DNA from 4 places in the Massilia sp. P1_C10 genome. Region 1 is predicted to be linked to each of the others. Evidence: predicted binding sites of a transcription regulator. Region 1 holds the regulator's gene; each other region holds the start of a gene.
The links. Region 1 encodes sigma-54, which starts transcription at its own class of promoters, with help from an activator protein. Its sites were predicted from a motif close to TGGCANGNAANCTGCTTT; they were not measured.
Positions count from the first base shown of each region.

Region 1 (4,440 bases):
CCGGCGCACAGCGCCTTGTCGGTGCTGCTGCGCAGGACCACGGCGTCCACCGCGGGATCGTCGCGCCACGCCAGCAGCACGTCGGACAGCGCGCGGATCATTTCCAGCGACAGCGAGTTGAGCGTGCGCGGGCGGTCCAGGGTGATGATGCCGGTGCGGTTGGCGATGCGGGTTTTGACGAAGTCGGTCATGGTCGGGATCGTGGTCGGAAAGGGCGTATTTTAACGCAGGCGCCAGATACAAAAAGGGCGCCGACGGCGCCCTCGCTTTCAGGTGATGCCGGCCTTATGCGGCGGCGGGGAGCTCCGGCTCTTGCAGATGCTTGATGGCCTGGTGGTTGTGCTCCTGCACTTGGGATTTGTATTTCATGACTTGTCGATCGAGCTTGTCGATCAGGCTGTCGATGGCAGCGTACAGGTCGTGTGACAGGCTGGCGACATTCACGGTTTTACCCGGCAGCCTCAAGTTGATCTCGGCTTTTTGCCGTTTTTCTTTTTCAGTCAGATTATCGACGGTGAGGATCACGGCGATGTCGATCACTTGATCGAAATGACGCTTCACTCGCTCCAGTTTGTTCTGTACGTATTCACGGATGGCTGGGGTCACTTCAAGATGATGTCCACTGATTGTGAGATTCATACACACTCCTTTGATGATGTCGCTACCTGTTCGTGCGTCATACGCGCAGAGGAACAGCGTGTGAGGTCGATCTACAAACTTTTACGGAGGGCCACTGGCGGTATCTTGAGCGCTTCACGGTACTTGGCGACCGTGCGTCGTGCAATAACCATCCCCTGTTCCCCCAGCATGTCTGCGATCTTACTGTCTGATAAAGGGTTTTTAGGGTCTTCGGCTCCTGTGAGTTGCACGATGAGTGCCCGTATCGCCGTGGAGGATGCTTCTCCCCCTGCTTCGGTGGCGACGTGGCTCCCAAAAAAGTATTTCAACTCAAACATACCATGCGGCGTGAGCATGTATTTTTGGGTTGTCACACGAGATATCGTACTCTCGTGTAGACCCAGTGTATCAGCAATTTCGCGCAGCACAAGTGGACGCATGGCAACCGCGCCATGGCTGAAAAAGTTCCGTTGCCGCTCGACAATCGCCTCCGCCACGCGCAGGATCGTATCGAAGCGCTGGCGCATATTCTTGATCAGCCACTTCGCTTCCTGCAGCTGCGCGCCCAGCTGGCCTTCGCCCTTGCCGTTCTTGAGCAGGTTGGCGTACATGCTGTTGACGCGCAGGCGCGGCATCACTTCCTGGTTCAGCGAGACGGTCCAGCCGTTCTTCGCGCGCCGCACGATCACGTCCGGCACCACGTAGTCGGAGGCGCCGGTGCCGAATGCCGCGCCCGGATGCGGATTGCAGTTGCGGATCACGGCCTGCGCCTCGCGCAGGTCCTCGTCGTCGCAGTCGAGGGCTTTTTTCAGCTTGTTGAAATCGCGCTGGGCGAACCAGGCCAGGTGCTTGCAGACGATGTCGAGCGCCATGCGCCGCGTGACCAGCGGCACGCCGGGCATGCGTTTGATCTGCAGCGCCAGGCATTCGGAGGCGTTGCGCGCGCCGACGCCCGCCGGGTCGAAGCTTTGCAGCAGCGACAGCGCGGTCTTCAGTTCGTCGAGGTCGAGTTCCAGCTCGGGCGGCAGGCGCTCGAGGATCTCTTCGAGCGACTCGGTCAGGTAGCCGTTGTCGTCGAGCGCGTCGATCATCAGTTCGACCAGCGCGCGGTCGCGCGTGCCCAGCATGGCCAGGCGCATCTGCTCCATCAAATGATCGCGCAGGGTGGTCGCCGACGCTTCGATCTGCGGCCGCGAATCCTCGTCGTCGGGGGTCTTGTTGCGGCCCGCCTCGCCCCAGTCCTCGCTGTCGCCGCCGGCCGCCTCGGGGGTTTCGCCGTCGCCCCCGCCCTCGCCTTCGCCGGCGCCGGGCGCCTCGCCGCTGCCCTCGCCCGGCGGCGCGTCCTGCGCGCCCGGCTCGGACGGCGCTTCGCCCGGCGACGCCGGCGTGCCGATGGCGCCATCGGCCAGCAGGCGCACCGAGTTGTCGAGCGGGTCGTCGAGGCGTTCGAGCAGCGGATTATCGGACAGCAGCTGCGTCAGTTCCTGTTGCAGCTCGAGCGTGGACAACTGCAGCAGACGGATCGACTGCTGCAGCTGCGGCGTCAGCGCGAGGTGTTGGGAAGTCCGTAGTTGCAGTGACTGTTTCATGGCTTACATGCGGAAATGTTCGCCCAGGTAGACGCGGCGCACCGATTCGTCCGCGATGATGTCGTCGGGACGTCCCGAAGCAAGCACCGCACCCTGATTGATAATATACGCGCGATCGCAGATGCCGAGCGTCTCGCGCACGTTATGGTCGGTGATCAGCACGCCGATGCCGCGCTCCTTCAGGAAGCGCACGATGCGCTGGATCTCGATCACGGCGATCGGGTCGACGCCGGCGAACGGCTCGTCGAGCAGCACGAAGCGCGGATTGGTCGCCAGCGCGCGCGCGATCTCGACGCGGCGCCGCTCGCCGCCCGACAGCGACATCGCCTGGTTCTCGCGCAGCTTCTCGATCTGCAGGTCGGCCAGCAAGGTATCGAGGCGCTCGTTGATCTGGTCCTTGGTCAGCGATTTGCCGTCGACCTTCTGCAGCTCGAGCACGGCGCGGATGTTGTCCTCCACCGTCAGCTTGCGGAACACCGAGGCCTCCTGCGGCAGGTAGGACAGGCCGAGCACCGCGCGGCGGTGGATCGGCAGGCTGGAGATATCGACGCCGGAGATGTCGATCGAGCCGGCGTCCGACGGCACCAGGCCGACGATCATGTAAAACGAGGTGGTCTTGCCGGCGCCGTTCGGGCCGAGCAGGCCGACCACTTCGCCGCATTCGACCTGCAGCGAAACGTCGCGCACCACCAGCCGCTTGCCGTAGCTCTTTTGCAGGCCGCGCACGATCAGGGTGTTACCGCAGGATTTTGTATCCATCATTGCTTTCCCGCCGGCGCCGGCGCGGACTTAACGGGAGGCTGGATCGTGATCTTGACCCGTCCGCCGCCCGGTTTCGATTCGCCGGTATTGGTGTTCTCGACCCTGGAAAATTCCTTGCGGCTGTCGTAGGAGATGAAGGCGCCTTCGACTTCGTCGGCGACCCGCGCGCCTTCCAGCTTGGTCAGCTTGGCCCGCGTGTACATCTTCAGTATCTCCGCCTTGTTGTCATACTCGATGCGCTCGGCCTCGCCCTCGACCCAGAAATCGCCGCCATCGCGCTTCTGGCGGAAGGTGGCCAGGCCGCCGGCCGACGCGGTGAACGTGACATAGCTGAACCCTTCCGGGTCGGTGCGCATGACCGCTTTACCGGCCTTCATGACCAGCGTGCCGCGCGTGAGCTGGACGTTGCCGACGAGGGTGCGGATTTGCGTGACGTCGTCCACCGACCCGGAATCGGCGGTGATCTCCGTCTTCTTGTTCGAGTCCGCGCGTTCGGCTTGGGCCATCTGGAAAGTGGCGGCCATCAGCACGATCAGCAGCAAGGTCTTTTTCATGTTGTCCTGGGTTTCTAATGTGGATTAGCGGCGCGGCGGCGGCGGAGGCAGCACGATATGCACCTTGCTGGCGATGTTCACGTGGCGCGCGGCGTTATCGGCGAACATTCCCACGCCGGTGATCGTATTGGCGCCCGAGAGCATCTCGACCGGCGCCGCGGTTTTCATCTGCTCGTCGTCCGGCAGGACGGTGAGCGCTTCGGTTTTCAGGCGCAGGCGCTGGCCTGCGGCCGACGCCGGGCGTTCGATGTTGACGTTTTCGCGCAGTTCGACGACGTTGCGCACCTGGTCGAGCCGGGCATGGTTGGCCGTGATGGTGGTCGGATGCTGCGTCTCCGACATGCTCTGCATCACCGGCCCCTCGACGTCGGACACGTCGTTGTCGGGACGGTGCGTCAGCTTGTCGCCAGAAATGATGTAGCGCGGCTTGCCGGCCGGCGTCATGCGCACGAAGCTGAACTTCTCGACAGTGTAGTCGGGCTCGCCCTTGAGCGGATCGGACGCCTTGCCGATGTCGCCGCCGTTGATCACCTGAACCAGCCAGAAGCTGCCCAGCGCGAGCACCACGCCGCCGATCAGCATTCCGCCGACCTGCCAGCGATGCGCGGTGCGCTTGTGGTTGGCGCGGCTCATCGCGCTATGCGAAATACGGCGCCAGCGCCGCGTCGTAGTTGCCCTGCGCGCGCATGACCATGTCGCACACCTCGCGCACGGCGCCGCGTCCGCCCGGCGCGCGGGTGACGTAATGGGCGCGGTGCTGCACTTCGGGATGGCCGCTCGGCACAGTGACGGCGAAGCCGACCTTGCGCAGCAGCGGCAGGTCGATCACGTCGTCGCCGATGTAGCCGCACTGCTCCGCCGTGAAGCCGGTGGTCTCTAGCAGGTCGGCGAAGGCCACGCGCTTGTCGTGCGTGCCC
Region 1 is NZ_JBFUAC010000008.1:155,325-159,764, forward strand. Features, by position in the region: gene AC1D02_RS17635 (enoyl-CoA hydratase/isomerase family protein) at 1-191, opposite strand, end outside; gene hpf (ribosome hibernation-promoting factor, HPF/YfiA family) at 286-639, opposite strand; gene AC1D02_RS17645 (RNA polymerase factor sigma-54) at 711-2,207, opposite strand; gene lptB (LPS export ABC transporter ATP-binding protein) at 2,211-2,966, opposite strand; gene lptA (lipopolysaccharide transport periplasmic protein LptA) at 2,966-3,523, opposite strand; gene lptC (LPS export ABC transporter periplasmic protein LptC) at 3,548-4,156, opposite strand; gene AC1D02_RS17665 (KdsC family phosphatase) at 4,161-4,440, opposite strand, start outside.

Region 2 (4,440 bases), on a different contig from region 1:
ATGGTGCCGTTATCCCACGGCAGGACCGGCACGTCCTTGTCCCACGGATCGGCCCAGATGTTGACCTGCTGGTCGAACAGCTTTTCACCGAGGCGGTTGCCGCCGCCCTTTTTCGACAGGAAGCTGCGGCCTTCGTCGGCCTGGCGCGCATCGAAGCCGGACAGCATGTAGCCGATCAGGTCGGACGTCGCGGCCGGCTCGAGGATGACGGTGTAGCGGCCCGGCTCGAGCGCCCTGGCGTCGACCGAGCGCAGGGCTTTTTCGATGGCGACGTCGGACGCTTCGCGCGGGTCGAACAGGGCGATGTCGCCGGCCGAGCGCTTGACCCAGCCGGAGCCGCGGCCGTCTTCCGTGCGCACGGTGCAGGTGAAGTCCACCGACGTGGCCTGCTGGTGGCCGAACACGCCGTTGGAATTGGCGATGGTTTCGAACGAAGTGCGGTCGGTGAAGAAGCCGGCGCAAACCAGCTTGTTCTTGCGGCTCGCCTCGATGCTGTAGGCCGCCGCCTGGGCGCGGAACTCGGGGTCGATGGCGGCGGTTTTGGCGCTGAAGGTGGCGCTGGGCTTGAAGGCCTGCTTGCCGACGGCTGGCATGAACTCGGGATTTTCCGGCGCCAGGCGCGCCAGGTCTTCGGCGCGGCGCACGACTTTTTCCAGCGACTTGTCGTCGAACTCGTTGATCGTGGCGGTGCCCTGCTTCTTGCCGTAGGCGACCGACACCGACAGCTGGGTGTTTTCGACCAGGCCGGCGGTGGAGACGTTGTTGCGGGCGTAGCGGATGTTGCCGGTGCGGTCGCCGGTGATGGTGACGGTGCACTCGTCGGCCTTGGTCAAAGCCATCACGCGGTCGGTGATGCGGAGGGTTTCGTCCTGGGTCAGAATCTTCATTGCGGTCCCCGGCTTAGCCGATCTTGCGAGCGGTGTTGATCACGTTGATGCCATTGAAGCGCGTGGTGCTGGCGCCGTGCGACACGGTGCTGACCTGCCCCGGCTGGCCTTTGCCGTCGAAGAAGGAGCCGCCCATGCGCCAGTCGCTGTCGTCGCAGATGGCGCTGCAGGCGTTCCAGAATTCCTGGGTGTTCGACTGGTAGGCCACGTCTTCGAGCTGTGCGCCGATCTTGCCGTTGACGATTTCGAAGAACAGCTGGCCGCCGAACTGGAAGTTGTAGCGCTGCTGATCGATCGAGAACGAGCCGGCGCCAACGATGTAGATGCCCTTCTTGACGTCCTTGATCATTTGATCCGGCGTGAGCTTCTTCGTTCCCGCCGCGAGCGAAATATTCGGCATGCGCTGGAACTGCACGCTGCTCCACGAGTCGGCGTACGAACAGCCGTGCGACTCCTTCTCGCCGATGATGTGGGCCTGGTCGCGCGTGGCCTGGTAGTTCACCAGCACGCCGTCCTTGATGATGTCCCAGTGCTTGCACTTGACGCCTTCGTCGTCGTAGCCGACCGCGCCGAGCGAACCCGGAATGGTCTTGTCGGCGATGATGTTGACGCGGTCGGAGCCGTACTTGAATTTCTTCGACTGCCACTTGTCGAGCGTGGCGAAGCTGGTGCCGGCGTAGTTGGCCTCGTAGCCGAGCACGCGATCGAGTTCGGTCGGGTGGCCGACCGACTCGTGGATCGTCAGCCACAGGTGCTCGGGCGAGAGCACCATATCGTATTTGCCCGGCGCGACCGACTTGGCGGTCAGCTTTTCCCTGGCCTGGCGGCCGGCGGCGCGGGCGTCCTCGATCAGGTCGTACGAACCCTTGTACAGCGTGGCGACGCCGCCCGCGGCCTGCACCTTGTCGGCGGCACGGGCGTCGAGGTATTCGTAGCCCATGCCGACCGGCGAGGACAGTCCCTGGCGCGAGCGGAACTTGTTGGTGGACTTGTCGACCGCGGTGGCGGTCAGCGGCACCCAGATGCGATGGATGTCCTGGTCGATATAGGAGCCGTCGGTGGAAGCGAAGTACTTCTGCTGGTTCACCTGGAACATCACCGAGTTCATGAAGCTCGCGCCGCTGTCCATGCCGGCCTTGTTGGCCGCTATCAGCAGTTCGGCCTTCTCCTTGACCGGGACCGCGCGCCAGTCCTTTTTGATCGGGGTGGCCCAGGCCACTTCGCCGACGCCCTTGACCGGAGCGAGGCGCACAGGTTCGGCCTGCAGCTTCGAGTTGGCCTTGGCGATCGCCACGGCCTGGCGCGCGGCGTTGGCCACGCTGTCGGGCGACATGTCGGAAGTGGCGGCGAAGCCGTAAGCGCCGTTGCACAGAACGCGAACGCCGACGCCGGCCGATTCGGTGTTGGTGACGTTTTCGACGTTCAGGTCGCGGGTGTTGATGAACTGGTTCAGGTAGCGGCCGACCCGCACGTCGCAGTAGCTGGCACCGGCCCTGGTGGCGGCGTTGAGCGCGACGTCGGCCAGGGTCTTCTTGTATTTTTCGGCGAGGGGGGTGAGCAGCTCTTCGGCCGCCACCGCGTTGCCGAACACCGGCACCAGCAAGCTGCCCATCGCCAGGCCGCTGATGTTGAGAAAAGTACGACGTTCCATGGTATCTCCTGACAAATCGATGACGGGGGCAGCGGCGCTGCGGCAGCTGGTACGGCACAACCTGAATCGGGTCCGGCGAAAATCTCGGGCAACCATAACAGTTACGAAACAGTTTGAATAGGCAAATGTTGTGCCACTGGCTAAGTGCTTGATTTTGAAATGGCGTGCGTCCGTCAAGTGTGTCCGGGGGTGTCCGCGGGTGTCCGGCGCGGACGGCGCGACATGCATATATATGGCGCCTCCCAACGCTTCGCTTGACCGCGGCGGCGGCTTGGTTGATGATCTGGCCACCTCGAACAACAACACGGAGACACCATGAAACGAATCATCCTGGCCGCCATGCTGGCAGCTGGCCTGTGCGGCGGCGCGCAGGCAGCCGACGACGCGCTCAAGGCCGCGATCGCCAGCAGCACCCGCCTGCCGGCCAACGTGGCCCGCGACGGCGCGCGCCATCCGTACGAGACCCTGTCCTTCTTCGGCATCAAGCCGAACATGACGGTGGTCGAGCTGGTGCCGGAGGGCGGCTGGTACACCGAGATCCTGGCGCCCTACCTGCGCGAGCACGGTGTGCTGATCGGCGCCGGCGACGAAGTCAAGCCGGAAAACCGGTACGGCATGATGTTCATGAAGAAGGTCAACTCGAACCCGGTCTACGACAAGGTGCGGATCGGGATCTTCCAGCCGCCGGTGAAGTATGCGATCGCCCCGGCCAACAGCGTCGACATGGTGCTCACCTTCCGCAACATGCACAACTGGGTCGAGCTGGGCGACGACAAGCTGCAGGAAGCGCTGAAAAGCGTCTACACGGTGCTCAAGCCGGGCGGCGTGTTCGGCCTGACCGACCATCGCCTGCCGGCGTCGATGAAACAGGACGCCACTGCCAGCACCGGCTACGTTTCCGAAGCGTGGGTCATCAAGCAGGTCGAAGCGGCAGGCTTCAAGCTGGTGGCGAAATCCGAGATTAACGCCAACCCGAAGGACAACGCGAATCATCCGAAGGGCGTGTGGGCGCTGCCGCCGACGCTGGCCAACAAGGACGACAAGCGCGCCGACTACCTGGCGATCGGCGAAAGCGACCGCATGACGCTCAAGTTCGTCAAGCCCTAAGCGGCGCCGCCGGACCGGAGCGGCTGGCACGCAACAGAGGCGCCCGGCCGGCGTCAAATACTTGTCTTTCGGAAACTGATTGGTGTTATTCTGAAACGCTAGTTATTTGAAGCGCACGCAACAGGGATTTTTTGTGGTCAAGGCAGGATTCATCAAGAGGGCCCGCGGGTGGCTGGCTGTGGCCAGCCTGCTCGTACTGGGCGGCTGTCATCGCGAGGAGCGCGCCGCTACGCCGGCGGCCGCGGCGACGCCAATCACCATCAACGCGCTGGTGTGGGCGCCCGACTGGCCGGAAGAGATGCACGAGGTGGCCAGGCAGTTCATGCGCCAGAACCCCGACGTGCGGGTCAACGTGCAGTTCATGGTGGGCAATTCGGTCGAAGAGAACATCAAGCCGAAGGTCGCCTCGCGCAACCTGCCGGACCTGATGTCGGTCAATCCGAATCCGTACGCGGCCGCGCTGGCCGACCAGGGCGTGCTGGCCGACGTCGGCCACACCGCGGCCTGGAGCCGCATGCTGCCAAGCCTGAAATCGGACTGGATCACGCAGGACGGCAAGCGCTTCGGCATCGCCGGCGGGGTCGCCGCCACCGTCATCTACTACAACAAGGACATGTTCGCGAAGGCCGGCATCGACAAGCTGCCGACCAATTTCGCCGAATTCCTCGACGTGTGCGCGCGCCTCAAGAAGGCCGGCTTCACGCCGATTTTCTGGAACGGCGGCTTCCCCAACATCATCGGCAACGGCGCCTTCAGCTTCGGCTTCGCGAACAATGTCGCGGCGCGCACCCCCGA
Region 2 is NZ_JBFUAC010000013.1:55,441-59,880, reverse strand. Features, by position in the region: gene AC1D02_RS21170 (TldD/PmbA family protein) at 1-887, opposite strand, end outside; gene AC1D02_RS21165 (TldD/PmbA family protein) at 901-2,538, opposite strand; gene AC1D02_RS21160 (class I SAM-dependent methyltransferase) at 2,854-3,645, shown strand; gene AC1D02_RS21155 (ABC transporter substrate-binding protein) at 3,824-4,440, shown strand, end outside.
Region 2: AC1D02_RS21165 (TldD/PmbA family protein) is a predicted target of sigma-54. The motif match lies at 2,657-2,674, and genes of this name have one in related genera.

Region 3 (4,440 bases), on a different contig from region 1:
GTCCACCAGCTTGTAGGCGATCAGGGAGACCACCGCCGACCAGATGATGGTGGTGCCGATGGCTTGCGCCTGGATCCACACTTGCGAACCGATCGAATAGGCATCGGCCGACATCTTGTTGGTGGTGTAGTCGAAAATCCCCTGGCCGCCCAGTTGAGGCGACGCGAACACGCCGGTCAGCAAGGCGCCGAGGATACCGCCGACGCCGTGCACGCCGAACACATCCAGCGAATCGTCGGCGCCGATCATGCGCTTCAAGCCATTCACGCCCCACAGGCAGATGATACCAGCGAGCAGGCCAATGACCAAGGCGCCCATCGGGCCCACGTAGCCGCAGGCCGGGGTGATCGCCACCAGGCCGGCCACCGCGCCGGAGGCGCCGCCCAGCATCGACGGTTTGCCCTTGGTGACCCATTCGCCGAATACCCACGAGACGGTGGCGCAGGCGGTGGCCAGCAGGGTGTTGATGAAGGCCAGCGCGGCGACGTCGCCCGCTTCCAGCGCCGAGCCGGCGTTGAAGCCGAACCAGCCGACCCACAGCATCGAGGCGCCGATCATGGTCATCGTCAGCGAGTGCGGGGCCATCGATTCGCGGCCGTAGCCGACGCGCTTGCCAATCATGAAGGCGCCGACCAGGCCGGCGACGGCGGCGTTGATGTGGACCACGGTGCCGCCGGCAAAGTCGAGCGCGCCCTTCTGCCACAGCCAGCCCGCCTTGGCCGTTTCGGTGGCCAGGGTGGCGGCGTCCTTGATTGCGTCAGGACCGGTCCAGAACCAGACCATGTGGGCGACCGGCAGGTAGCCGAAGGTGAACCACAGCACGATGAACAGCAGCACCGCGGTGAACTTGGCGCGCTCGGCGAAGGCGCCGACGATCAGGCCGCAGGTAATCGCGGCGAAGGTGCCCTGGAAGGCGACGTAGATGAACTCGGGAATCACGACGCCTTTGCTGAAGGTCGCGGCAGTCGAGAACGTGGCCTTGGCCGGATCCCAAATGCCCGACAGCAGCGCGCGGTCGAACTTGCCGATGAAGGGGCTGCCTTCGGTGAACGCGAGCGAGTAGCCGTAGATACACCAGAGCACGATGATGACGGCAAAAATCATGAACACCTGCAGCAGCACCGACAGCATGTTCTTGGCGCGCACCAGGCCGCCGTAGAACAGGGCCAGGCCGGGGATCGTCATCATGATCACCAGCACCGTGGCGATGAACATCCAGGCAACGTCGCCCTTGTTCGCGGTGGGCGCGGCGGGAGCGGCAGGCGCCGGCGCTGGAACGGCAGCGGCGACGGGCGCGGCGGAGGGTGCGGCGGCGGGCGCGTCCACGGCGCCTGGGGCGCTCACCGGCACGGTGGTGACGGCGCTGGACGCGGCCGGCTTCGGCGCCTCCTGGGCGCTGGCGCTGAAGGCGCCGCACAGGGCGACCGCGACGGCGATCCCGGACAGCCACTTGGCGATATTCTTATTCATCTGGATTCCCCTTAAAGTGCTTCGTTGCCGGTCTCGCCGGTACGAATGCGGACGACCTGTTCCAGGTTGTACACGAAGATTTTCCCGTCGCCGATTTTGCCGGTACGGGCTGCTTTTTCAATCGCTTCGATGGCCTGGTCGACGATGGCGTCGTCGACCGCCGCCTCGATCTTGGTTTTCGGCAGGAAATCGACCACATACTCGGCGCCGCGATACAGCTCGGTGTGGCCTTTCTGGCGGCCGAAGCCCTTGACTTCGGTGACGGTGATGCCCTGCACGTTGATCGCGGACAGCGCCTCGCGCACCTCGTCCAGCTTGAACGGTTTGATGATGGCGGTGATCAGTTTCATGACGGCTCGCTTAGAAGGTTTTGGACACGGACAACACGGCGCCGGTCTTGCCGAGGTTCTTTCCTGCTGGGCTGAAATAGGCGTCGGTGTTGGCGTAGACCGCCGCCAGCGACACGCTGCAGATGCCGAAGTCCTTGGTCACGCCGACCTTGTAGTCGGTGTAGGAGGCGGCATTATTGTTTTTTACCTTCTGGTGGCCGGCGTGCAGGTTCAGCACCAGGCCGGTGGCGATGTCGATGTTGGCGCCGATGTCCAGGTAGCCGCTGTTCTTGCTGTTGGCGAAGCCGAACAGGTTCGTGGTCGAGTGCGAATACTTGATGTAGCCGGGGCCGTAGCCGAGCTGGCCGTAGACTTCGAAGGTGTTGGCGCTCGGCGACAGCTTGTTCGACGGGTAGAAGTAGTAGAGGCCGCCGACGTCGTAGCTGATGCCGGGCGCGATCTCGCCCTTCTTGCCGCCGTAGATGTCCCACTCGATGTTGCCGTCGCCGCCGCCGTCCTTGACCCAGTGAATGGTCGACGCCCAGGTGCCGAGGTAGAAGCCGGTCGGATTGTTGACGTAGTCGGCGCCGCCTTGCAGGGCCGGCTTCAGGCGCGACTGGGAAATGCCGCGATAACGGTAGTCGGTCGTGACGGCCGCGTTGAAGCTGACCTCATTGTCGGGCTTGGCGTCCTCCGCGCGCGCGGTCGAAGCGAGGGACGACAGGGCAAGAGCGATCGCTGCGGCAAGTTTCAACTGGCTTTTCAGGTTTTTCATGGCGATTCCCTTATGGTTTGAACGAACGATGCGGATGCGGATTACAATCTGGCGTTGAGAAGCTCTACGGATTCATTAGCAGATTGCATGCCAGCCAAAATTCGCCCCGCGCTGCTTGTTTTTTCGCCCTTGCGTCCCAATTTTGTAGTTAATTAACGAAAACTTTTGTGCACCGCACGATCGACGTCGCAGTGCGCACCGAATCAATGCGAAAGATGCACCAATTTGGTGCATCTGGGTGCGCCGACCATAAGGAACCGACATGGACATGAACAGCTTCTTCAACGACTTGCAGGGCAAGATCCACAATGCGATCGAAAACTCGCCGGCCAAGGACATCGAAAAGAACGTCAAGGCGATGATGACGCAGGGTTTCTCCAAGCTCGACCTGGTCACGCGCGAGGAATTCGACATCCAGGCGCAGGTGCTGGCCAAGACGCGCGCCAAGCTCGAGGCACTGGAACTGCGCATGGCGGAACTGGAAGGCAAGGCGACGCCGGATCCGACGCCGCCGAAGTAATTCTGACGGGTCGCGGATCAACACCTTGGGGTCCGGTCCGCCGGACCTGACCCAAGCCCTTGTCCGCGCGGCCTATGCGCCGTCGCGTTTCGGTTGGTACCCCTGCTTCGACAGCCACTCCATCACCAGCGCGCAGTGATCGCCCTGCACTTCGATCACGCCGTCCTTGACGGTGCCGCCCGAGCCGCACGCGGTGCGCAACTGCTTCCCCAGCACCGCCAGCGCCATCGCATCAAGCGCGACGCCCTTGACCACCGTGACGCATTTTCCGCCGCGCCCTTTGGTCTGGCGCGACACGCGCACCTGGCCGTCGCCCACGATCGGCGCGGCCTGCCCTCCCTTGCACACACACTCGGCGAGCGCGCGCCGGCACTCCGGGCACATGCGCCCGCTCTCGGTCGAATAAACCAGGCCGCTCGATTTGCCGCTATTCATGGACTCCCTCTGCTTTGATCATGTCAGTGCGACATGATAGCTTCGGCCCGTCGTTCCTGGCGCGGTTTGCAAGCCAGCGCACGATTGGCCGCCCTCAATAAGGCACATCCAGAGTCAGTCATGATCGACTGGTCCCCGCTCTCGCCAAAAACTTCCCATGAGCCTTGCCGTATTGCGTAGCCGCGCACTGGCCGGCATGGAAGCGCCGCCCGTCAGCGTCGAAGTGCACCTGGCGAACGGCCTCCCCAGCTTCGCCATCGTCGGCCTTCCCGACACCGAAGTGCGCGAGTCGAAGGACCGCGTGCGCGCCGCCTTGCTCAACGCCGGCTTCGAATTCCCGCACCGGCACATCACCGTCAACCTGGCGCCGGCAGATCTTCCGAAAGAATCGGGCCGCTTCGACCTGCCGATCGCACTCGGCATCCTGGCTGCATCACGCCAGATTCCGAGTCGAGAACTGGACCAGTACGAGTTCGCCGGCGAGCTTTCCTTATCCGGCGAGCTGCGGCCAATCCGCGGCGCGCTGGCGATGACGTTTGCAATGCATCGCCACCCCGGCCACGCAGCCCGCGCCTTCATCCTGCCGATGGCCAACGGCGACGAAGCGGCGCTGGTGGGCGACGCCGTCATCTATCCGGCCCAAACGCTGCTGCAGGTCTGCGCGCATCTGAACGCCGGGGATCCCGCCACGCGCCTGGCGCGCCATCGCAACAACAGCGCCTCCAGCGCGCCCGCCTATCCCGACCTGTCCGACGTGAAGGGCCAGCAGCACGCCAAGCGCGCGCTGGAAGTGGCGGCCGCCGGCAACCACAGCCTGCTGATGGTGGGTCCGCCCGGCGCCGGCAAGACCATGCTGGCGTCGCGCTTCGTCGGCCTGTTGCCGCCGATGACGGATGAAGAGGCGCTTGAAT
Region 3 is NZ_JBFUAC010000001.1:5,303-9,742, reverse strand. Features, by position in the region: gene AC1D02_RS00060 (ammonium transporter) at 1-1,470, opposite strand, end outside; gene AC1D02_RS00055 (P-II family nitrogen regulator) at 1,482-1,820, opposite strand; gene AC1D02_RS00050 (TorF family putative porin) at 1,831-2,574, opposite strand; gene AC1D02_RS00045 (accessory factor UbiK family protein) at 2,837-3,094, shown strand; gene AC1D02_RS00040 (translation initiation factor Sui1) at 3,167-3,529, opposite strand; gene AC1D02_RS00035 (YifB family Mg chelatase-like AAA ATPase) at 3,687-4,440, shown strand, end outside.
Region 3: AC1D02_RS00050 (TorF family putative porin) is a predicted target of sigma-54. The motif match lies at 2,650-2,667, and genes of this name have one in related genera.

Region 4 (4,440 bases), on a different contig from region 1:
GCCGGCGTTCGCATTCGCCTGCTGTGCAATAGCGCCGGCTGCGGCAAGTGGGGCAGGTTCGAAGAAGCCGAACCGGGCCGTTACCAGCAGATGGTCCAGCTCAATACCGCGGCGCTGGTGGGCATGTGCGAACAGTTCCTGCCCGACCTGGCCGCCTTCCCTTCCAGCGCGATCATCAATCTGTCGTCGGCGGCGGCCTACCAGCCGGTGCCCTACATGGCGGTGTACGCCGCCACCAAGGCCTTCGTCCAGAGCTTCAGCCAGGCCCTGCACGGCGAGTGGCGCGAACGCGGCGTGCTTGTGCAAACGCTGGTGCCGGGCCCGACCGACAGCGAGTTCGACGACAGGGCGGGTGCCTATGCAAGCGCGTTGGCGCGGCGCGACGCCCCGGCCACTGTGGTGGCCGCGTCGCTGGCCGGGCTGGCGCGCGGCGTGCCGGTGGTGACCGCGGCCGCCGGCACCTGGAAGCAGCGATTCTTCGCCGGCTTGTTCCCGCCCAGTATGGTGATCCGCGAAGTCGGCAAGATGTTCACTCCGCCCGCTGCCTGACCGGCCGCCAATTTCTGGTTCCCCGATAAAAAAATGCCGTTCAGCCAGGCTGAACGGCATTGAGCGACGAGTCGCGTGGCTGGCTGAATCAGGCCTTCTTGGCGCTGCGGCGACGAGCGGCGCCGACGAAGCCCAGCAGGCCAATGCCCATCAGGACCATGCTGCCTGGTTCTGGCACGACGGTAAAGCGGTTCGAACCATCGACCTTGAACACGATGTCGTTAGTACCGACGGTGTAGTCGGCGAACAGTGCCGAACCGCCCAGGTGGAAAGCGTCGGTCAGCGAGGTACCCGATGGGTAGTTCAGGTTCGATTCGAATTTCATGCCGAACAGCAGCTTTGAAATGCCCTCGAGATAAGCGGCGTTGATGAAGTCGCCCGCTTCGACGATCGAAGCGCTCAGCTTGGCCGAGCCCTGACCCGTGCCGGTGCCTGGAAGGGTCGAGAATTGCGAGGTGGTGCCGTCGCTGGTGATCGTCAGCAGCGCAATCATGATGCCGTCGTCGAAACCGGTGCCGGTCGCGGTATCAGAGTTATGGGCGACATCGTAGAAGATGGCGACTTTGTTGTCCGCATTGGTGCCGCCCAGGCCGAAGAAAGCAGTCGGCTTGCCGTCCACGGTGCCCGAGCCGGTCACCACTTCCTTCAATTTCGCGGCAATCGTAAACTCATAGCTTTGGAAGGACTGGGGATCGCCGTCGGAGGTGGTATCCAAGCCGAGGACTAACGCGGTCGGGGAACCGCCGCTGACCGCAGCCAGGTTAGCCTGGTAGCGGAAGTCGAACATCGCGCCAGGCGGCAGCAGCGCATTGTCCTGGAACGGACCGACGCCGATGGCAACGCCGCTGCCGCGTTCATTCCAGTCGAGGCCGTCAGCGCCGGCGACGATGGTGCTGCCCGCGCCGTTTTTCAGGTTAAACTTGGTGATGGCGTCCGCGTGGGCGGCGGTGGCGAAGGTCATGCCAATTGCCAGGGCCATCGGGATAAGTTTCGAGAATTTCATAGTGACTCCAATTAGTAAGTTTATTGCTGCGTGATCAATACAGTGTTGTGTTGAGAGCCGCTTGCCAAGGCACATGGACTATTAAGCAATTCGCATGCCAGAAAATAAACCTCATTGAAATCAATGACCTGCGACGGAAAACAAATCGGATCGGAATGAACTGTAAAGAAATTCGACAGTCGGCTGGAGGCTGTCCGAAGATTAATTTCCGAACGGAAAATACCAGTGCATTCGCCTTATCAGCGTTGGGTGCCCATAAAGCGAACATGCTCGACGGTATTTAAATGCTGCAACACGAATTAATTACTTTTGGAAATCATCTTCGGAAGCAATTCTTCAAAGCGCCGGCCCGCATCGTACTGGCTGAACGATGCCGCGATGCGCTGGGCCGCCTCGGCGGTGCGCGACTCGGCGAGCATGGCGCGTACCACTTTTTGCAGGCGCGCGCCGTTGAAGCGGTCGGCGCGCAGCAGCACCCCGGCGCCGGCCTTGGCCACGCCCTGCATGTTGAGGAACTGGTCCAGGTTGCTGGCAATGCCGATCACCGGCACGCCGGCCGCCAGCGCCTGCTGACTGGTGGGGCTGCCGCCGTTGCAGATCACCAGGCGCGCGCGCCGCGCCGCCGCCTCGCCAGGCAGGTAGTCGGCGACCCGGGCATTGGCCGGGACTGCGTTCATCGCAATATTGCCCGCGGTGGCGGCCAGCACCGTGACCGGCAAGTCCGCCAGCGCCTCCAGCACCAGCGGCAGCAAGCCGCCTTGGCCGGAACTGCCCAGCGTGACGTAGATCACCGGCCTGTCGTCCGGCAGCGCATCCCACCAGGACGGCGCGGCGATCGGCGTCGACCAGATCACCGGACCGAGATACGCATGGTTGACCGGCATGTTAGACGCAGGGAACAGTTCCGGCACATCCATGTAGAGCGTGTAGTCGGCGTCGGTGTAGACCCTCCGCACGTCCAGGCCCAGCGCGGGCAGGCCGAATTTGCGGCGTACCCGGTTCAGCGGCAGCGAGTGGGACGCGAAGGCCACCGGGCGCACCATGCGGAACAAGGCGTTGGCGATATGGATCGGCAGAATTTTCGTCAGCGGAATGTTCGGCACGGCATAGTGCGGCCGCACGAACGGGCTCCAGTAGGCATTGGTCAGCGAGACGTAGGGCACGCCGGCCAGCCTCGCGCTGATCGACAGCGACAGCCGGAAATCGCCGACGATCAGGTCGGGCTTGACGCCGCCCAGCAGGCCGAGATCCTCCACCACGTAGCTGGTCAGGGTGGCCTCGCTATACACCGGCTTGCCGGCGGCGAGCGCCTGCAGGAATTGTTCGCTGGGAATACTCTTGATGGTCCAGCGAATGAAATCGGTGCCCGCGAAGAAGCGCTCGTAACCGTCGGCGCAGGCGAAATGGACTTCGTAACGGGCCGGGTCGAGCGTGGCGGCGAGCGCCAGGCCGCGGCCCACGTGCGCCAGGGTGACCGCTTCGGCGATAAAGAGGATTTTCTTGCGTTGCATGGGCAGCCCTTGCGCGGGAAAAAAAGGCCCGAAACGGGCCCGAAATTTGTTCGGCGTCGGCGCCGCCTACTTCAGCATCAATTCCGCCAGCGGCTTGCGCTCCGAGCGCGCATGCGGCGCCGGCCCGCTGCCGATGCGCCCCATGTAGACCGGCGTCGTGGCCGCGTCGTCGCCGATCAGGTCGGTGAGCTGGCGCTGCAATGTGCGCGCCATTGCCAGCAGCTTGTCGACCCGCGAAAAGCGCACGCCGTCGCGGGCGTAGGCGGAAAAGATCAGCGGCGTCATCTCCGGCTGCATCTGCAGGCCGAGATCGGTGGCGGTCAGCCAGAAGCGTTGCAGCGCGCGTCCCGCCGCGACATAGTCGTCGATGCCGCGCGGCGCCTGCCTGGCCCGGATCACGAAGTGAGCGGCGCAGGCGACGCCCGGCACCAGGTCCATCTGCAGGCGCGGCGCCCAGGTGCCCATCAGCGTGTTCAGTGTCGACAGGCGCTTCCAGCTGACCATTGCCCACTTCATCAGGCGCAGCGTGGCGGCATCGACGCCAAGCGCCTGGTCGGGCACCCGGTCGGCGCTGCGCGCCACGCCCCAGTGGATCACGCGGCGGTGGGTTTCGTAGGCTTCCGGCATGGTCAGGCGCAGCTTGGCGTTGTCGAACATCAGCCGCGCGGCGCGCAGTTTAGGGCCGAACCCCTCGATCCACTGGACCCGGTAGGCGCCGCCGGCGGCCGCTTCCAGCGCCTGTTTTTCCGGCCCGGTCAGCGCGCGCGTGCGCATCGGCCGGCGCTGCACGCTGCGCCGTGTGATCGCGCCGATCAGCGCACTCGGGGCCACGGCGGGGTCGGGCGTGAAATGCACGTCGAACACCGGCTTGTCCTCGGCGCTGGCGGCGCGCCGCGCGACGTCGGCGCGCAGGCCATGGGCGCTGGCCGCGATCGCGATGGTCTCGAGCAGTGCTCCGTAGGAAATCTGGCTGGGGTGGCCGTCCAGGTCGTAGACGCAATGCTCACGGGTATCGTAGCAGTGCACGGCCACGTGGCCCGGCCCGGCGATTTCGAAACGCCATACCTGGGTGTTGTCGCCGCTGGGCGCCCAGCGCGCCAGATCGAGGATCTGGACGACCGGATCGGCGCCGCTCATTTCGCCGCCGCCATCTTGGCGAACTGGCGCTTGCCGATCATGATCATCAGCTTGTGCAGCCAGTTGTTGTTACCGCCCGGGCGCCAGGTGCGCGCCAGCTTGCCGCGGTAGGCGTCGAACTGCATGCCGCGCGGCGCCGCCAGCACCTCGCCGCGGCCGAGCAGGATCTTCAACGCCTCGGTCGCGGCGATGCCGGCGCACAACTGGCAGGCCATGAAGGTGGACGGCCCGCGCCGCTCT
Region 4 is NZ_JBFUAC010000003.1:111,792-116,231, reverse strand. Features, by position in the region: gene AC1D02_RS08220 (SDR family NAD(P)-dependent oxidoreductase) at 1-549, shown strand, start outside; gene AC1D02_RS08215 (PEP-CTERM sorting domain-containing protein) at 638-1,510, opposite strand; gene AC1D02_RS08210 (glycosyltransferase) at 1,852-3,063, opposite strand; gene AC1D02_RS08205 (nitroreductase family protein) at 3,130-4,200, opposite strand; gene AC1D02_RS08200 (ThiF family adenylyltransferase) at 4,197-4,440, opposite strand, start outside.
Region 4: AC1D02_RS08215 (PEP-CTERM sorting domain-containing protein) is a predicted target of sigma-54. The motif match lies at 1,635-1,652, and genes of this name have one in related genera.